One region of the Bradyrhizobium sp. USDA 4516 genome, then DNA from elsewhere that is predicted to be linked to it. Evidence: riboswitches for the same ligand, from Rfam matches in the RefSeq annotation. Region 1 holds a riboswitch; each other region holds the start of a gene.

The links. Region 1 has a riboswitch for cobalamin ahead of metE (5-methyltetrahydropteroyltriglutamate--homocysteine S-methyltransferase). Riboswitches for the same ligand answer to the same signal wherever they lie in the genome.
Positions count from the first base shown of each region.
Region 2: it holds a riboswitch for cobalamin, as region 1 does, so the genes downstream of both, ACVI1L_RS28835 (DUF1636 family protein) here and metE (5-methyltetrahydropteroyltriglutamate--homocysteine S-methyltransferase) in region 1, are expected to answer to the same signal.
Region 3: it holds a riboswitch for cobalamin, as region 1 does, so the genes downstream of both, ACVI1L_RS11035 (TonB-dependent receptor) here and metE (5-methyltetrahydropteroyltriglutamate--homocysteine S-methyltransferase) in region 1, are expected to answer to the same signal.

Region 1 is NZ_JBSRXT010000001.1:5,514,089-5,520,695, reverse strand. It holds gene metE (5-methyltetrahydropteroyltriglutamate--homocysteine S-methyltransferase) at 1-1,988, opposite strand, end outside; cobalamin riboswitch at 2,087-2,288, opposite strand; gene ACVI1L_RS25240 (nodulate formation efficiency C protein) at 3,521-4,360, shown strand; gene ACVI1L_RS25235 (thermonuclease family protein) at 5,046-5,771, shown strand; gene ACVI1L_RS25230 (carbonic anhydrase) at 5,783-6,526, shown strand.
Region 2 is NZ_JBSRXT010000001.1:6,334,963-6,341,569, forward strand. It holds gene cbiB (adenosylcobinamide-phosphate synthase CbiB) at 1-513, shown strand, start outside; gene cobD (threonine-phosphate decarboxylase CobD) at 525-1,490, shown strand; gene ACVI1L_RS28825 (cobyric acid synthase) at 1,672-3,120, opposite strand; gene cobO (cob(I)yrinic acid a,c-diamide adenosyltransferase) at 3,132-3,785, opposite strand; cobalamin riboswitch at 3,822-4,033, shown strand; gene ACVI1L_RS28835 (DUF1636 family protein) at 4,128-4,502, shown strand; gene cobW (cobalamin biosynthesis protein CobW) at 4,499-5,533, shown strand; gene cobN (cobaltochelatase subunit CobN) at 5,533-6,607, shown strand, end outside.
Region 3 is NZ_JBSRXT010000001.1:2,358,157-2,364,763, forward strand. It holds gene ACVI1L_RS11010 (MBL fold metallo-hydrolase) at 1-542, shown strand, start outside; gene ACVI1L_RS11015 (IS5 family transposase) at 771-1,607, shown strand; gene ACVI1L_RS11020 (ABC transporter substrate-binding protein) at 1,646-2,461, opposite strand; gene ACVI1L_RS11025 (ABC transporter ATP-binding protein) at 2,668-3,441, opposite strand; gene ACVI1L_RS11030 (FecCD family ABC transporter permease) at 3,438-4,481, opposite strand; cobalamin riboswitch at 4,594-4,791, shown strand; gene ACVI1L_RS11035 (TonB-dependent receptor) at 4,901-6,607, shown strand, end outside.

The DNA of each region.
Region 1 (6,607 bases):
TGCGTATGAATCTGCGTTCGATCAGCAACGCCCGATGAGCAGATGCGGAAGCTATCCCCGGCCCACTCAAGATAGGCCGCCCACTCCGATCGACGCAAGGGTAATCCTTCGCGGAGTGCAGCTTCGTCGATCTGAATCATGGTCGCCCCGGCTGTCTCGAGATCGCGCACTTCGTCTCGGATCGCGAGCGCAATCTGGCGGCAGACCTCGCCTCTTGGAATATCATCGCGAACAAACGACCAGTTCAAGATCGTTACCGGTCCGGTCAACATTGCCTTCACCGGCTTGCCGGTCAGTGACTGCGCGTAGCGCCACCAGTCGACGGTGATCGGCTTTGGCCGCAAAACATCTCCGAATAGGATCGGTGGCCTGACACAGCGCGAGCCATAGGATTGCACCCAACCATTCCTGGTAAATGCGAAGCCGGCGAGTTGCTCGCCGAAGTACTGCACCATATCATTGCGCTCAAACTCGCCATGTACGAGGACGTCCAGACCGATGTCCTCTTGCCAGCGTATAGCGCGCGCAGTCTCCTCCTTGAGGAATTTGTCATATTGCTCGTCGCTGATCGCGCCTCGCGCGTGTGCCGCACGGGCATTACGGACCTCTATAGTCTGCGGGAACGATCCGATCGTCGTGGTAGGAAAAGCCGGTAGTGCGAAGCGCTTGCGTTGGATCTCGGCACGACGGACAAATGGGCTGGCGCGCCGGCGCATGGTTTGGTCGATAGCTTTCATCCGCACAGCGAGATTGGCATCACGAATCTTCGGCGAAGTTCGGCGGGCGGTCGCGGCACGTTGCGATTCCGCAACAGCTTCCGCAACGTTCTGGTCACCTGCGAGCGCTTGCGCCAGGATCGCAAGCTCACGCATCTTCTGAACCGAGAAAGCAAGCCAGCTCTTGACATCGGAAGCGAGCCCGATCTCGAGTTCAACATCGACCGGCACATGAAGCAGCGAGCAGGATGGAGCGATCTGGACACGGTGCCTGTCTAGCTTCGCAACGGCGGGCTCCAGCTGCTGGCGGAGTACCGACAGATCCGACCGCCACACATTTCGTCCGTCGATGACACCAAGCGACATGATGAGATCGCGTCGGCGGGCAGCTATAATCCGCTCCAACAGCTTCGGCGCGCGAACTAGATCCGCATGCAGTCCGGCAACGGGCATGTTCAACGCCGTATCCAGATTGTCGCCGAGATCGCCAAAATAGCTGGCGACCATGATCTTGACGTCCGGGGCCTCCGTGGTGAGCCGGTCATAGGCGTGCAGCAAAGATTTTCGCGAATCCTCATCCAGATCAAGGGCCAGGCAGGGCTCGTCGCATTGAACCCAGTCTGCTCCCCGTTTGGCCAGTTCCTGCAGAACCTCGACATAGACCGGTATCAGGTCATCCAGGAGCGACAGGGGCCGGAACGCAGGATCCGCACTCTTGCCAAGCTTCAAGAATGTGACCGGCCCGATCAGGACAGGGCGGGTCTGGAACCCAAGGGCCTTGGCTTCCTCGTACTCCTCGACAGGCTTGCGAGAGGACAGGCGGAACGTCTGTCCCCGATGAAATTCAGGGACCATGTAGTGGTAGTTGGTGTCGAACCACTTGGTCATTTCCTGTGCGGGCGCGCCATATCCGCCCGATCCGTGGCTGCAACTCGAAGTCTGGCGGTCCCACTGTGAACCGCGGGCCATCTCGAAGTACGTCTTGAGCGAAACCGGTCCGGTTTTCGAGGCGTACATTTCCGGGATGGCACCAACCATGACGGAGGTGTCGAGCACCTGGTCGTACAACGAGAAATCGTTGGACGGAATGACGGTGACACCGAGGGATCTTTGGCGGGCCCAGTTCGCAGCACGCAGGCCAGCTGCGTCCTCGAGCAATTGCTGTTCGCTGATTGCGCCGGCCCAGTAACTTTCGAGCGCGCGTTTGAGCTCGCGCCTCGGACCGATCCGAGGCGTTCCAAGCGTAGCAACCGGAAGGGAGAGAAGAGACATAGCGCTAACCCCGTAGTTGGGGGCAAAGGCCATGGCGGACGCAAGCAGGATCGCCCGAGCGGCGGCTGCTTGGCGCACCACCGGGACACCCCGCCCGTGGACGTATATTGGTCGAGGCAGGTCTCCTGGCTCGCGGGTCATCGCCGCTGTCCGGCCTTCCCGAAGCCGCACCGGCTTCAGTGACTTTGTTGGACAGCGGCTCGCCGCTTACAGTTGCGGGGGCAGCGCCGGCCTGTTCACCGGCTTCCCTCTTAGCTCCGGATCCAGCAGGACCGGAGAACCTCTACGATTTGGATTATCGGCAACAGACCTCTTCCGTCAACCTCTCAGATGACTCTCTCACGTCAATGCTGCCATCGGTGACTCAAATGGCCATTTAACGTCGAAAGTTGACCACGACTGGAAGCTCTCTCCAATATATGTGCCGAAAGAATTGTCGAAGGCGCAAGTCGCGGCGCTTCCAGCGTGCCGGCGTCCTGCCTCTCGACAGCCAAGAACCGCCGCCAGGGGCAAAACAGCTGCACAAGCTTCATCAGCATACCCGGCGCGCATGTTGATCTACGAGCCAACCAATACTGGTAGGCGACTTGCGGCCTCCGATGCCGATAATACCCGGGCACGCACATCGAATCGCCTCAACGAACGCTGGGAGGCCCGCAATGAAGAAAATGGCTGTTTGGAGCGCGGTCGGCGTCTTTGCTGTCACCGTCTTTGCGGTCGGCCTATTCGGGTGATTGGTGAAAGCGTTCATGAATCAACCCGACAGACAGATGCTCTCGAGAATGTTGAGCAACGCGAGAGGAAATTAGCGCGACTTGATCGTTTCTCGCTTGCCGGCCGCCGCGACTGGAAACAGCGGCTCATCCGACCATGAATGCGTAGCCGAGGCCGCTGGACGATTGACAAGATCGAACCATCGTGCGCGTAGGCAGAAACGCGCGCGCCATATCATTTGCCTGCCTGACGACGCGCTTCCGAACGATTCCGCGCGCCCGGCGGTGACGAGCGACTTTTGCTTATCGTCAATTACGAGCCGATAGAGATCGGCTGATAGAGATCGCAGGGCGTTCGGGTGAGCACACCGGACCGGACGGTCCAACAGCTTTCAAAGGTGCCTCCCGATTTCTCATCCGTAAATCGGCAGCGGCCTTCGCCTGCGCCTCGAAGATCTGTGCGACAAAAGCTGAACCGGCCTACGCGGATCGGCGGAATGGAAACATAGAAACGAATGCAGGTCGGAAAGCGGACAAATACTGCACAAATCCGGCGCGATTTGCCGGCTATTTCCTGGCACGAAGGATGCAAGCTCAAGGGTGCCCAGGCTTCTCCTCTTGGGCAGGTCCAGCACAGCAAATTGAGGTTGTGGCTGGCCCACTGAAGTTAGCGGCGCGTGACATCGAGGGGACAGCGCCTGCTCGCGCGGGACATCGGCAGGCGCCCGTGTCACGTTGCCGCTAACTTCTTCCAATCGAGGATAGCATTGAAGGCTGCCCGCTTTGACGTGTGGATGAAAAACCGATGGTTCGGCCGTTATGAAGAGAATGTCTGCAAGAGGCTTGCTCTGTCTCTGTCAATCGCTGATTTTCCTTGCTGGGCTGGTTGCGACGGGCAACGCGGCGCGAGCCGGCGAAAGCGCGCTCGTCGAACGAGTCAAGTCAAACTGGCGAACGCAAGACGGTGAGACAATCGAGCACATTGTCTCCAAAGTTTCGAAAGTGGCGCAATTCGTCCCTCGAAACTGGGGAATCGCCGAAGGCATCGACCACACCGAGTATGTTTACCTTTCCTGGACCAGGCATCAGGATAACAGATCAGACGAGCATTACGTTATTACCTGGAAGGTTGGGACCGACGGAAAGATTGAAGTTGCGTCTCCCTATGCAAAGCCTATCGAACTCGGCTGGCGCGCCCTGGCGCTTTCACTCATCGCCAGTGAAGTCACCGACGGCGAAAAAGACGCAAACCTTCGTTTTCTGCATAATCCGGTCAATTTCAACTTTGTCACGACCGCGCAAGGCAAGCTCGGCGATCTGCTCCGGCACGGCCGCTGTCATATCATCGAACCTGTAGTCGTGGATTACGTTAGGGCGGCGAATGACAAGCCGACCGAGAAAGCGGACCGGTGGCGCGTTCTGCTGTTGGTGAACTGCAACATACCAGGCCCCCGCTACTTCACCCAAAATGGGGTCATCACCTTCGACAAGCGGGAAGGACACGATTGGGAGCCGCAATCTTTCCTTGCCAAAAGGATTGCGACTTTTCCTCCGGGGTCCTGGTTCCATCACATAGATCGAAATGAACGGGACGCGCTGGAGGGGGTGCGAAGGGCCTCGACAACTGATCAGGATGGCATCGCTACTCATGAGCGCTGAGCGCCTCGGCCCCACACCAGGATCCATCCGCCGGAAAATTTAGGCGTCCCAGCCATGCAAGTAGGAGGCAGGCTCCCTCCGGCCTGCAAGCCCAATGGGGAAAAGCCACGCATCAGGATGCCTCTTGCCCCAACAGATTCGCGGCGGAACTAGTGCGACGAGATACAACCGCGCTCTCGCCGGCGCGCCACGGGAGGCCGATCTTTTTTTGAGCAATCACTCTTATCGTGCGTTGTCCCGACTTCCGCTTTCCGCACCATGATGAACCTCGCGCAGTCCTGTCGAACGAGCAATCAAAAGAGGCTTAGCATCGCCGCTTCTTCCGTTCGGCGGCGAAGACTACCACCCGCCCCGCTTCTTCCGAGCCTTTGGAGAAATGGCGTGCCAGGAGCCGTATTCCTGGCTCGCGAGTGCAGCGCTGAAACATGCGGGATCTTCCTTTAGGTCCCAGGGAAGAGGGAGAGTCAGCTGGAGTGCCAGAAGCACATCGAAAAATGCTCCCAAAGAAATCTCTTGAATCTCACCCAGCGTCAGGTCGTAGGCTGAAAATATAAGCAAGCCTCCACAACAGCATCGTCGAACGATGCAGACGCGATGACATATGTCCAGTCAAGCAGTCGGCTGTGACGACACCGGATCGCTGCGATTTTGTGAGCCGATGAACCATGAGCGAAAGGATATTAGGATGAAGTACCGCGTAATGATGGCAGCATTGCTCGCTATCATCGCGTCTCCTGTTTGCGCGGCGAAACTGAGCGGTGCTCCCCAAATCCTCGACGCCAATACGATAGAGATCGAACGAACGCGAATTCGGCTCTCGGGTATCGAAGCCCCCGAGACTGATCAGATTTGCCTGGATGCTCATGGCCGGAAATGGGCCTGCGGAGTAGCGGCTCGCGACGCCCTTATCAACTACTCGAAAGGACGAATATGGGATTGTCAGACCGCAGGAGTAGACAAGTACGGCAGGTCTCTTGGCAGTTGCTTCATCGAGGGCCAGGACGTGAACGCCTGGATGGTAAGCTCCGGTTGGGCGCTGTCATCCGAGCCATCCGCCCATGTTTACGTCATCAATGAGGTGGCGGCGAGCAGTGCCTTTGCCGGTCTGTGGTCGGGGGCATTCATCACCCCCTGGGACTGGCGCCGCCGCAACAAGAGCACGATCATTGTCGGCGCGAGCTCGGTGCCGAACGATGCCCAGGAACTCCTGCTCGGATCCGCTCTGCTATCTGACCCACCGTCGCCCGACTGCCTGATAAAGGGCACCGTCGAACGTAACGGCGAGCGCACGTATCACTCTCCTGGGCAACTCAGTTACGGACAAATCGACATGACGAAGAAACCGGCTGAACGCTGGTTCTGCAGCGAAAACGAGGCCGAAGCCGTGGGGTGGCATAGAGCCGCGCGATAGAGGTCCTATCCATGCATGCAGACCGTTCACAGGATGACCCCTATCCGACCGAGCTCGCGCCTTCGCGCCGCTCGCTGTTGCTGTTCGCTATTTCGGCATTTGTCGTGCCGTTTGGCGGCAACATTGTCGAGGCGAAGCAAGCAACAGCGCCGCCGAAGCCGGATAACCAGCTCTCGCCCGACGCTGCGTTGAAGCGGCTGATGGAGGGTAACGATCGTTATGTGCAGAGCGTGTCGCGAGGGCGCGATCTGGAACGCGAGCGCCGGCTTTTAGTCGATAGTCAGAATCCATATGCGGCGATTCTGAGCTGCGCCGATTCGCGGGTAGCGCCCGAGCTTGCCTTTGACAGCGGACTTGGTGATTTATTCGTATGCCGCCTCGCCGGCAACTTCGTCAATGATGACACGCTAGCTAGCCTGGAGTATGCGGTTGCCGTACTGAATACGCCGTTGATCCTGGTACTCGGTCACGATCACTGCGGCGCGATAGACGCCACGATCAACTCGCTTGACGAAGGCAAGCCGGCGCCGGGACATATCCGCTCTCTCGTCAGCGCGCTCGCGCCTGCCGTGAGAGGGTCGGGCCACCAACCAGGTGATAGCTCCGCCGATGCGATCCGGCAGAACGTGATCGATAATGTCAATAAACTCAAATCCGCCAGCCCGATCCTGAACCCGGCTGTTGAGCAGAAAACACTAAAGATCATCGGCGGTCTATATCGGCTCGAAACCGGCAGAGTCGACGTATTGGGCTGACGCTGGTGCCTTCTCGCGATCGCCCAGGCATTTGCAGGTCCATCAGGCTGCATCAAGTACACCGGACGTGATCCGCTTCAC
Region 2 (6,607 bases), 820 kb from region 1:
GCGCGCGCCACCATCGAGAGCCTCGCCGAGAATGCATCCGACGGCATCGTGGCGCCGGTGTTCTGGGGCGCGCTGTTCGGCCTGCCGGGAATCCTTGGCTACAAGGCGATCAACACGCTGGACTCCATGATCGGTCATCGCACCGAGCGGCACGAAGCCTTTGGCTGGGCAGCCGCCCGGATCGACGATCTCGCCAATCTCATTCCGGCGCGGTTGACGGGTGTTCTGTTCGTGCTGCTCGCGCCGAACCGTTCGCAGGCGTGGTCATGCATGTTGCGCGATGCGCGCCGGCATCGCTCGCCGAATGCCGGCTGGCCGGAAGCTGCGATGGCCGGCGCGCTCGGCGTGCGGCTCAGCGGTCCCCGCATCTATCACGGGCACGTCGCCGATGAGCCCTGGCTGAACGAGGGGGCGCGCGATCCGGCTGCCGCTGATGTCCTCACCGGGTTGAAACTCTATCGCTACGCCATGGTGCTGTTGGCTGCGGCGTTTGTCGCCCTGGCGCGGGCGTGAAGGTGCGGCGCATGCGTGAGCACGGCGGGAACCTTGATGTCGCCCGGCAGCGCTTCGGCGGCGCCGCGGACGACTGGATCGACCTGTCGACCGGGATCAATCGGGTGCCGTATCCCTTGGTCGATGTCGAGCCGCGGCAATGGAGCGCGTTGCCGTCGCGATCCGATCTTGAATCGCTGCACGACGCTGCGCGGCAGGCCTATGTCACCAAGGCGCCGATCGTGGCGATGGGTGGTGCGCAGGCCGCGATTCAGTTGCTGCCGCATCTGGCGCTCAAGGGGCGGGCGCGGATTCTGGCGCCGACCTACAATGAATATGCCGCGGTGTTGTCGGCCGCCGGCTGGGACGTCGCCGAGGTGTCCGATCTCGCCGCGCTGGCGGGAGCGGACATCGCCGTCGTCGTCAATCCGAACAATCCCGACGGACGACGCCATGACCGGCGCGAGTTGCTGGCACTGCTGCCGCGCGTTGGCCGGCTCGTCATCGACGAGAGTTTTGCGGACGCCGTTCCTGACCTGTCCCTTGCACCGGAAGCAGGACACGCGGGGCTGCTGATCCTGCGCTCATTCGGCAAGTTCTACGGACTTGCCGGCTTGCGCCTCGGCTTCGCGATCGGCAGCGAGGCGGACGTCGCCGCGCTTGCGGCGAGGGCGGGCCCATGGCCGGTTTCGGGAGCAGCAATCGCGATCGGGCGGCGCGCGTTGCTCGATCACGACTGGGCAACGGCGACGGCTGCGCGGCTCGCGGACGACTGCGTCAGGCTCGATGCAATAGCGCGATCGCAGGGCTGGACGCTGCTCGGTGGCACGTTGCTGTTCCGGCTCTACCAGACGGGCGATGCATTGGCTGCGCAGGAGAAACTTGCCCGTGCGCAGATCTGGTCGCGGGTCTTCCAGCAGAAACCGGGATGGCTGCGCCTCGGCTTGCCGGGAGGCGAGGCCGAGTGGTCGCGCCTTTCCGCCGTGTTGTCGCGCTGATTGCGACGGCGCTGCGCTCCCTCTCCCCGTTCTTACGGGGAGAGGGCTGGGGTGAGGGGCCGCATCCGCATATTCGGCGACAGCTGCGGTTGCGGAGACTCCCCCTCACCCGGAACGCATCTAGCGATGCGTTCCGACCTCTCCCCGCACGCGGGGCGAGGTGAGAAGGAATCATCTCGCTTTAACGCGCCAGCGCGAGCAGGCCTTCGACATCGAGATGGGTCTCGATGTGCCCGGCGAGCGCGTCGAGCGCGCTCTCGACCCTGGCGCCGTAAGTCTGATCCGCCGCGGGGATGTCGAGCTGTGCAAGGAACGCCTTGCGAAATTCATCCGAGGCGAACAGGCCGTGCAGATAGCTGCCGTGAACGCGCCCGTCTGCGGAGACCGCGCCCTCAGCCGTACCGTCGAGTGATGCAAAGGGCCGCGCGCGATCCGGCCCGTCGGTGCGCCCGATATGGATTTCATAGGCGCTGATCGGCTGGCTGGTCGCGGCATGCACCGCGCTGGAGCGCGTCAGCGTCTTCTGTTCGGTCATGGTGGTTGCGACATCGAGCAGCCCGAGCCCGCGCGTTTCGCCGGCAGGACCTTCGATCCCATCGGGGTCGGCGACGCTGTGTCCTAGCATCTGGTATCCGCCGCACAGGCCGAGGACATGGCCGCCGCGGCGATGATGCGCGAGGAGGTCGATGTCCCAGCCCTGCGCGCGCAGGAAGGCGAGATCGCCGCGGGTCGATTTCGAGCCGGGCAGGATGACGAGCTTCGCATCACCCGGGATGGCTTCGCCCGGACGTACCATCACGAGATCGACGCCGGGCTCGAGCTTCAGCGGATCGAGGTCGTCGAAATTGGCAATCCGCGACAGCGCAAGGAACGCGATCTTGCACTGGCCGGGCTTGCGCGCCTCGCCGAGCCCGAGCGCATCTTCGGCCGGAAGTTCGCCGGCGCGGACGAACCAGGGCAGCACGCCAAAGCCGCGCCACGCCGTGCGTTCTTCGATCAGGCGATAGCCGTCGTCGAACAATGTCGGATCGCCGCGGAATTTGTTGATGACAAAGCCCTGGATCATCGCGGCATCATCAGGGTCGATCACCGTCTTGATGCCGACGAGCTGCGCGATCACGCCGCCGCGGTCGATGTCGCCGACCAGCACCACGGGCACGTCTGCTTTGCGCGCAAATCCCATATTGGCGATATCGGCTTTGCGTAAGTTGACCTCGGCGGGACTGCCGGCGCCCTCGACCAGCACCAGATCGGCGCGCTGCTTCAGGCGCGCAAAACTCTCCAGCACCGCGCCCATCAGCGATGGTTTCATGCCGGCATATTCGCGCGCGCGTGCGGTGGCGATCCGTTTGCCGTGCACGATGACCTGGGCGCCGACATCGGTCTCGGGCTTCAGCAGCACCGGGTTCATGTCGGTGTGCGGCTCGACGCCGGCGGCGAGCGCCTGCAACGCCTGCGCGCGGCCGATCTCGCCGCCATCGACGGTCACGGCGGCGTTGTTCGACATGTTCTGCGGCTTGAACGGCAGCACGCGCAGGCCGCGCCGTCTGGCGGCGCGGGCGAGGCCGGCGACGATGAGCGATTTGCCCACGTCCGAGCCGGCTCCCTGGATCATCAATGCGCGCGCCATCGTGATGCCCGTCAGAACTCGACGCCCGGCTGGGCCTTGATGCCGGAGCGGAACGGATGCTTTACCAGCGTCATCTCGGTGACGAGATCGGCAATCTCGATCAGCTCCTCCTTGGCGTTGCGCCCGGTGAGCACGACATGGGTCATCGGCGGCTTCGACGTGGTCAGGAAGTCGACGACATCGGCGATCGCAAGGTAATCGTAGCGTAGCGCGATGTTGATCTCGTCGAGCACGACCATGCGCAGGCTCGGGTCTGCGATCAGCTGCTTGGCCTTTTCCCAGCCGGCTTGCGCTGCCGCGATGTCGCGGGCGCGATCCTGCGTCTCCCAGGTAAAGCCTTCGCCCATGGCGTGAAATTGACAGAGATCGCCGAAATGCCCGGTGAGCAGGCGGCGCTCGCCGGTATCCCAGGCGCCCTTGATGAACTGCACCACGGCGCAGGGAAAGCCGTGCGCCACACAGCGCACGATCATGCCGAACGCGGAGGACGATTTTCCTTTGCCGGCGCCGGTATGAACGATGATCAGGCCCTTTTCACCGCTCTTGGTCGCCATGATGCGGTCGCGGGCGGCCTTCTTTTTCGCCATCTTGTCCGCGTGGCGCGCATCCGGCGAAAGATCGGTGCCGAGGGCGCCGTCTTCAGCGTCCTTTCCATCAGAAGTCATCACATTCCTTCGGCTTGACAAGTGCGAGGCTTGGACGAATGGTGGTCCTGCGTTGGTTCCTGTCCTACGACAGGCGAAGAGGGAATGCGATAGGGCTCCGCTAAATCGGGCCCGAAGCGCAGCCGCCCCCGCGACCGTGACCGGAGAGATGCCCAAGCCACTGATTCCATACGGAGTCGGGAAGGTGGGCATCGAAGGGTAAAACCTGCTCCGCAAGCCGGGAGACCTGCCAACGCAGCATGTTGTGAAACCGGCGGACGGGGTGTTCCGCGACGGGGAACGAACCTGTCCAAAATCGGTTCGTGTGCCTCATCGCTTCCCGCTGTCAATCCAGGAAGGGCGATGAGCGTTACACTTCATGTCTGCATCACCTGCCGCGCCGGCCAGACGCCGGCGGAAGGTGAGCTCGCGCCCGGTGCACGCCTGCATGCCGCGCTTGTCGAGGCCGGCGTGCCTGATGACGTCAATCTGGTTCCCGTCGCATGCCTGTCGGCCTGCAGCCAGGGTTGCTCGGTCGCGCTCAGCGCGCCGGGGCGCTGGTCCTATGTCTACGGCCGACTGTCCGCTGATAATGCCGCGGATGTGATCGCCGGTGCCTCCGCCTATGCGGCGGCGCCCGACGGCATCGTGCCGTGGCGCAGCCGTCCGGAAATCTTCCGCAAGCAATCGCTCGCCCGCATTCCACCTCTTCCCGTCGTGCCGGAGGCCGCAGAATGACCACGCTCGCCAAAATTCCGGTCACCGTCGTGACCGGCTTTCTCGGCTCCGGCAAGACGACACTGATCCAGCATCTGATCCGCAATGCCAACGGCAAGAAGCTCGCGGTGCTGGTCAACGAATTCGGCAGCGAAGGCGTCGACGGCGACATCCTGAAGTCGTGCGCCGACGCCAATTGTCCGGCCGAGAACATCGTCGAACTCGCCAATGGCTGTATCTGCTGCACCGTCGCCGACGATTTCATCCCGGCGATGGAGCAGTTGCTGGCGCGGAACGTGAAGCCCGATCACATCGTGATCGAAACTTCCGGGCTCGCGCTGCCGAAGCCGCTGCTGAAAGCGTTCGACTGGCCGGAGATCCGTTCGCGGATCACGGTCGACGGCGTGATCGCGCTCGCCGACGCCGAGGCCGTCGCCGCCGGCCGTTTTGCGCCTGATCCGGCCGCGGTGGATGCGCAGCGTGCGGCGGATGACAATCTCGACCACGAGACGCCGCTGTCGGAAGTGTTCGAGGACCAGATCGCATGTGCCGATATCGTGCTGCTGACCAAGGCGGACCTCGCGGGGGCGGAGGGGATCAAGGCAGCGAAAGAGGTGATCGCGGCCGAGATGCCGCGCGAGGTGCCGATGTTGCCCGTCGTCGACGGCACGATCGACGCGCGCGTGATCCTCGGGCTCGGGGCGGCGGCGGAAAGCGATCTCGCGGCGCGGCCGTCGCATCACGATGGCGAGGAGGAACACGAGCACGACGATTTCAATTCCGTCGTGATCGATCTTCCGGAAGTTTCGGATGTCGACGCGCTGGTCGCCTCGATCAAGGGGCTGGCGCGCGAGCAGAACGTGCTGCGCGCCAAGGGCTACATCGCGGTCGAAGGCAAGCCGATGCGGCTGTTGGTGCAATCGGTCGGCGAGCGGGTGCGGCATCAGTTCGACATGCCCTGGGGCGCCCGGGCGCGGCAGTCGAAGCTCGTCGTGATCGGCGAACATGCCGACATCGATGAAGCCGCGATCAGGGCACGGCTTGGTGTCTGATGCACGTCGTCTTCCGCGAGAGCCGCGGCCTTGAGGAGACCGCGACGCCAAGGGACCTCGGCCAGGATCCGGCCGATCTCGTGGTGTTGTCGTTTTCCGACAGCGATCTTGCTGCCTTCGCGGCCGGCTGGCGGCGCGGCCGTGCTGCGCTGCCGTCGCTGCGGCTCGCCAATCTCGCGGAGCTGCGCCATCCGCTGTCGGTCGATACCTATATCGAGCGGACGCTCTCGCACGCCCGCGGCATTCTGGTGCGGCTGATCGGCGGCGAGCCCTATTGGTCATACGGGCTGGCCGCGGTGCATCGGCTGGCGAAGGAGCGCGGCATTGCCCTGGTGGTGCTGCCGGCGGATGGCCGCGACGATCTGCGGCTCGATGAATTCTCGACCTTGCCGGTCTCGACGCTGCGCCGTCTGAAGGTGCTGTGCGACAAGGGCGGCCCGGTTGCCGCGCAGGCCGTGATCGCGCAACTGGCGCTGGCGTCCGGACTCTATGCCGGGCCGGTGGTCGGCGAGATCGATCTTCCCGAGATCGGCGTCTACGATTCCCGGCGCGGTGCCATCACGGCGTTGCCGGCACCGGACGGCCGGCCGCGCGTGCTGGTGACGTTCTATCGTTCCTACCTCGCGGCAGGCGATACGGCGCCGGTCGATGCATTGATCGATGCATTGCGTGAGAGGGGCTTTGATGCCCACGGTGTGTTCGTCACCTCGCTGAAGGCGGCGGGCGTGGCCGATTGGCTGCGCGCTCAGTTTGCGCAATGCGCTCCAGCGGCGATCGTCAATGCGACCGCGTTTTCCGCGGCCGGTGACGACGGCACGACGCCGTTCGACGCTGCATCATGCCCGGTGTTCCAGGTCGCGCTGTCGACCGCGCGGCGCGAGGATTGGGCCTTGTCGCTCCGCGGGCTCTCGCCCGGCGATCTCGCGATGCATGTGGTGCTGCCGGAGGTCGACGGCCGCCTGTTCACAGGGGTCGTGAGCTTCAAATCGCCTGGTGAGCGCGATCTTGAGCTGCAATTCGCGCATCTTGCGCATCGACCGGATGCCGAGCGCGTCGCTGCAGTTGCCGCACGCG
Region 3 (6,607 bases), 3.2 Mb from region 1:
TGTTCCCCGCGCATGACTACAAGGGCGACACCGTCTCCACCATCGGCGAGGAGAAGCGCTACAATCCGCGGCTGCAGGTCAAATCGATCGACGACTATGTCGAGCTGATGAACAACCTCAATTTGCCGAACCCGAAGCTGATGGACGTCGTGGTGCCCGCCAACATGCATGTCGGCCTGCACCAGGACGAACTCGCCAAGGAAGGCCTCTCCCTCAGCGCGCGCGACGCCATCGCGAGTCTCGGCCGCCCCGATATCCTTCTGGTCGATTTGCGCGAGAGCGGCGAGCGGGCCAAGCACGGCACGCTCGCGGGCGCGCTGCACGCGCCCTATCCGGGGATTTGCGCCACCCTGCAGCCCGGCGGCATGCTGCGCGAGGTCGCCGCCGCAACCGGCCGCCGCGTCGTGTTCTTCTGCGCCTTCGGCGAGCGCTCGGCGATGGCGGTGGCCGCCGCGAAGAAGGCGGGACTGGCCAACACCGCGCATATCGATGGCGGCATCGATGCGTGGAAGAAGGCCGGCGGGCCGGTGGTGATGGGATAGTCTCATAACCCTTTAGCCCGCTCGCAAATATCTCACCGTCTGAGGTGCGAGCGAAGCGAGCCTCGAAGGGCGACGGCCACACTCCTTCCGCGAACTCCTGGAAGTATCCGGGCCGTGCATCCTTCGAGACGCGGCTTCGCCGCTCCTCAGAGCCTGACTGAAAAATGGGTGAGTGATCTCAGTGGGGTGTGATTCCATCGGATTTGCAAAGATTCGAGGGAGAGCACGATGCCCTGGACCAAGATCACTCGGGAGCAATATCGGCGGGACGATCTGCGTTATGCAAGCGATATGACCGATGCGGAGTGGGCGGTGATCAGACGCCTGTTGCCGCGAGCGAACCGGCGCGGCCGGCCGCGTAAGACGGAGCTGCGTCGTGTGATCGAAGCGATCCTCTATATCGTTTCGACCGGCTGCCAGTGGCGGGCGTTGCCGCAGGAGTTCCCGCCCTATTCGACGGTGCAGGGCTATTTTTATAGATGGCGGGATACAGGCCGGTGGCAGAGGATTGTCAGCGTGCTTGTCCGACGGGCGCGAAAAAAGCTTGGACGGACACCGAAGCCGACGGCAGCCGTGATCGACAGTCAAAGTGCGCCAACCACGCAAGCTGGCGGACCGCGCGGCTACGATGCAGGCAAGCGCATCTACGGCCGCAAGCGGCATATCGTGACGGATACCAATGGCCTCCTCCTTGGGGTTCATGTTCATCCGGCCAACGTTCAGGACTGCCATGGCGCCGTACCGCTGCTGAAGAACGTGCGGATGAACTTCCCCCGGCTGCGCCACGTCTTTGCCGACCGGATCTACCGCGGAAATCAACTCCTCGACGCGCTCTCAGACTGCGGTCCATGGACTGTCGAGATCGTCGAGCGGCCTCAAGGCGTCAAAGGCTTCCAGCTTCTGCCGAGGCGGTGGGTGGTTGAACGCACATTCGCTTGGTTCGGCAGATGCCGCCGCCTCGCCAAGGACTTCGAGGCGACGGTGGCAACCGAAGCTGCCTGGCTGCTGATTGCACACATCAGGCTCCTGACCCGCAGACTCGCGGCTGCAGCTAAGGTTGGGTGATTTATGAGTCAGACTCTCAGGATGACGGGTTTGGAAGGTCACTGCGTCACTCGCTGCAACTCTTCCGTCAGGCGATCCAGCGCATCCGCCAGCATCACGCCGCCGCACACCGTGAGCCGCTCCGGCAGCACGATGCGCTTGCTTTGCGGATAGAAGCGCTCCAGCGCCGGATGCAGCAGGAAGGCGCGACCGTCATCCTCGGCGCGGTCGCCGGCTTCCGACACCAGGATGAAATCCGGCCGGAGTTTTACGATCGCCTCCAGCGAAGCAAACCCGCCTGCGCCGACGCCAAGTTCGCCGGCGGCGTTGGCGAGGCCGGCTGCCGCCAGCAGCGAGCTGACCAGGCTATGGTCGCCCGAGACAAAGCCGCGCCGCTCCAGCGGCAGCACGCGGTAATGATGCGCGCTTGCCGCCGCCCGCGCATGCGCGATCGTCGCATCGAGGCGCGCGATCTCGGCCTCCGCGCGATCGGGATGCTGCACCACATCGCCCATCGCGCGAATCTGGTCCTTCACCTCGTCCAGCGTGCGCGGCACGGTGAATTCGACGAGGTGCAGCCCGTGGGCCTTCAACAGATCGCGGGTCGCGCGCTTGTCGAACAGGCTGACCACGACGAGGTCGGGCTTGAGCAGCAGCACGTCCTCGGCCTCGCCGGACAGGCGCGGAAAGTTTCGCGCCTTCTCCGCGGCCCAGGATTGCCAGGCATCGCGCGAGAAGCGGCTGAGGCCGATGATCTGGTCCGGGTCGGCCAGCGACAGCACGAGTTGGTCGCTGCAGACATTCATCGAGACGATGCGTGGTCCAGCGGCGAACGCGGCACCGGCTGACATGAGCCACACGAGGAGTGAAAGCATCAGGGCAAAGCAAGACGACGCAAGATAGCGTCCGCGCGAAGACAGTGCCCCCTCTCCCGCTTGCGGGGGAGGGTCGGGGTGGGGGTCGTACCGCAATGAACGCTCTTTGAGTGGAGAGAGCCCCCACCCGCTGCGCTCTTCGAGCGCAGCGACCTCCCCCACAAGCGGGAGAGGTGAACTGAGCTCGTGGTGAGGCCGTGGCCACATCACACGTCCGCCCACGGCACGATGACGGCTTCGCGCTGAAATTCGGCGCGATAGGCGCTGATGCGGAACACGCTGGCGAGGACGCTCTCCGACAATGCCTCGACGGGCGCGCCCTGCGCGGCCAGCCGCCCTTCCGACAGCACCAGCACGTGATCGGCGAAGCGCGCGGCAAGTCCCAGGTCATGCGTCACCACGATCACCAGCACGCCGCTGTCGGCGACATTGCGCAGCTTCTGCATCACGTCGATCTGGTGGCGCGGATCGAGCGAGGCGGTCGGCTCGTCGGCGAGAATCACCGGCGCCTCCACCGCGAGCACCCGTGCCAGTGCGACGCGGCTGCGCTCGCCGCCGGAGAGTTCGGTGACGCGGCGATCGCTGAATTCGGTGACGTCAACCGCCTGCATGGCGCGCAGCACCGCCTCCATATCCGTCTGCGACAGCCGCGCCGGATCGGTCGCGCCGTGCGGATAGCGGCCGAGCGCGACGATGTCGCGCGCCGGCAGCGGCCAGTGCACCATGTGCCCCTGCGGCAGGTAGGCAAAACGTTTCGCACGCTCGCGCAGCGGCAGCGACGCCAGCGGATCGCCGCCGATCCGGATCTCGCCGCCCGACGGAATCAGCCCGGAGAGTGCGCGCAGCAGCGTGGTCTTGCCGGCGCCGTTCGGCCCGACCAGCGCGACCAGATGGCCCGATGGCAACGACAGCGAGACATCGTGCAGCACCTTGCGGCTGCCGAGCGAGGCATTGAGAGCGGCGGCGGAGAGCAGCGTCATGCCACGCCTCCGCCGAGCGCGCGGCGTTCGCGCATGATCAGATAGAGGAAGAACGGCACGCCGATGATCGAGGTCAGCACGCCGACCTTGATGTCGGAGGTCGAGGGGATGATGCGCACCGCGATGTCGGCCGCGAGCAGCAACGCCGAGCCGGTGAGCGCACTGGGCACCAAGAGCCGCGCCGGATCGTGACCGATCACGGGACGCATCAGATGCGGCGCGACGAGGCCGATGAAACCGATCGTGCCGGTGACTGCGACCGCGCCGCCGACGCCAAGCGCCACGCCCGTGATCACGAAGAGCCGCAACCGCCCGACGTCGACGCCGAGGCTCTGCGCCGCCTCCTCGCCAAGCGTCAGCGCGCGGAAGGCGCTCGCCTGGCTGAGCAGGATGGCGGCGCCCGCGACGATGAAGGGCAGCGCCAGCGCCACGTGCTGGAAGCTGCGGTCCTCCAGCGAGCCGAGCAGCCAGAACGCGATCTCCAGCACCACAAACGGATTGCTCGAGAGATTCATCACCAGTGCGGTCGCGGCTCCCGCAAAGCTCGAGATCGCGAGCCCAGCGAGGATCAGGATCAACAGCCCGGCATTGCGGCCGGCGATCGCAAGCAGCGCGAACACCGAGCCGAACGCGGCGATGATCGCCACCACCGGCAGCGCGTAGGAGCGCACATCGGCGAGGCCCAGCGCGATCACCAGCACCGCGCCGAACGCCGCCGATTGCGGCGCGCCGAACAGCGACGGCGAGGCCAGCGGATTGCGCAGCAGCCCTTGCAGCGCCGCACCGGACAGCCCGAGAATGCCGCCGATCGCAAATGCCAGGATGGTGCGCGGCAGGCGGATCTCGCGCACGATCACCTGCGCCACATCGCTGCTGCCGCCGAACAGCGCCTCGACCACCGCGAGCGGCGACAGCCGCACCGGCCCGATGCCGAGCGAGAGCACACACAACAGGACCACGAGCGCGAGCAGCGCCGCCGTGGCGCCCCACCGGCGCCGCGCCGCGACCTCGGCCGCCAAGGCAAAATCCTGCACGCTCATCGGATCCATGCTCTTACAGCGATCGCCGTGGCAGACAAGCGACACTCGACAAAAACCGTGGCCGCGCGGCCGCCGCCCGACTTCCGCCGGATTGACTTTGCTACCCGGCCGAACCCTAGATGAACATGACGGTTCTTTCATGAGATGAAAAGGGAATGCGGTACGGGGAAACTTCCCCAACGCCGCGGCTGCCCCCGCAACTGTATGCGGTGAATCCTTCGTCACAGGCCACTGGGAATCTCGGTCCTGGGAAGGCGACGAAGGGTAACGACCCGCGAGCCAGGAGACCTGCCGTCAGCCGTGGTCACACGCGATGCTGCCGGTCGGGGAGTACAGGCATGAGCTTCACCTGATGCTGTGAGCACGATGGTGAGACTGGTTCGCGGTGACGTGCCACTGACGTTGCCGAGGCCTTGCTTATGTTCTCCTTCCCTTTCCATCGGCGGCGCCGCGCGCTTCTGCTCGCGTCGACGATGATCGCGCCGGCGATCCTTGTCTCCGCAGCGCGGGCGCAGGAGGCACCCGCTCCCGATCAGCTGCCGGCGATCGAAGTCACCAAGCCGGGCGACCAGAACGTCACGCGCGCCAGGCCGGCCGCTGACGAAGCGCCGGCGCCGCGACGCCCGGCGCCGGGCACCTCGCAAGGCAACAATACAGGCAGCGGAGCCGGATCGGGCACGACAGGGACCGGCGTGGCCACCGGAACGGGCGGCACCGGCGGCCGCCAGTTCGCCGGCATTGTCGGCTCCTCCTCGGCCGTGATCACCGCCGACGACATCGCGCATTCGCCGGTGCAGTCGTTGCCCGAGATCCTCGCGCAGGTGCCGGGCGTGCAGCTGCAAACGCCCTATGGCGGACCGAACGGCGCCAAGACGTCGGTCGACCTGCGCGGCTTCGGCGCATTCGCGACCGACAATACCCTTTTCCTGCTCAACGGCCGCCGCCTCAACGACGTCGACAAGGCCGGCTTCGACCTCACCACGATTCCGCTCGATTCGATCGAGCGCATCGAGATCACGCGCGGCAACAGCGGCGCGGTGCTCTACGGCGACAACGCGGTGGGCGGCGTCGTCAACATCATCACCAAGACCGGCGTCGGCGGCCCGCCGACGACGATGCGGGCCGAGGCCGGAGTTGGCTCGTTCAACACCCGCATGGCCGCGGTCTCCGCGGCGCTCAATTCCGGCCCGTGGTCCACCTCGTTCTACGGCAACGGCATCAAGTCGGACGGCTACCGCGTCAACAATGCGCTCGACCAGCGCAACGCCGTCGGCAACATCAACTACACGACGCCTGATCTCACCGCCTTCCTGACCGTCACCGGCAGCGACCAGAAGCTCGGCCTACCCGGCGGACGGCTGGTCGATCCGTCGATCGGCGTGAACGAGCTGCTCACCGATCGCCGCGGCGCCGCGACGCCCTTCGACTATGCCAACCAGCAGACCGCCAGCGTCACCGCCGGCTTCACCAAGACGCTGATGAACGGCGTCGACCTCATCGTCGACGGCGGCTGGCGGCAGCGCGAGACGCAGAGCGGCTTCTTCGGCACGGTGCCGACCATCAGCTTCGCCTCGACCTACAATGACGCCGCGCTGCAGACCTGGTCGCTGACGCCGCGGCTCAGCGTCAAGAATGTGATGCTGGGCGTGCCGTCGACGATCCTGACCGGCATCGACTATTACGATTCGAGCTTCCGCGAGGCGCGCGGCGCCTATCAGGGCGTCGACCCGTTCCACATCTACAATATCGAGCAGCAGAGCGTGGCCGGCTACTGGCAGCACACGATCGGCGTGCTGCCGACGACCGACTTCGCCTACGGCGCGCGCGTGCAGAACACCAGCATCTCGGCGCGCGATCGCTACGACCCGAATGCGCCATTCGCATTCGACACCCAGGCGGCACCGCTCGACAGCAACGAGACGCAATACGCGCTGCATGTCGGCATCGAGCATCGCCTGACCGACACCTTCTCGGTGTTCGGCCGCGCGGCACGCGCATTCCGCACGCCTGATGTCGACGAACGCGTCGCGTCGGGTCCGTCATTCGACCCGCTGACCTTCGCCCCGATCCCGCAGAATTTCCAGCTCAAGACCCAGACCTCGCAGGATGTCGAGGGCGGCTTTCGC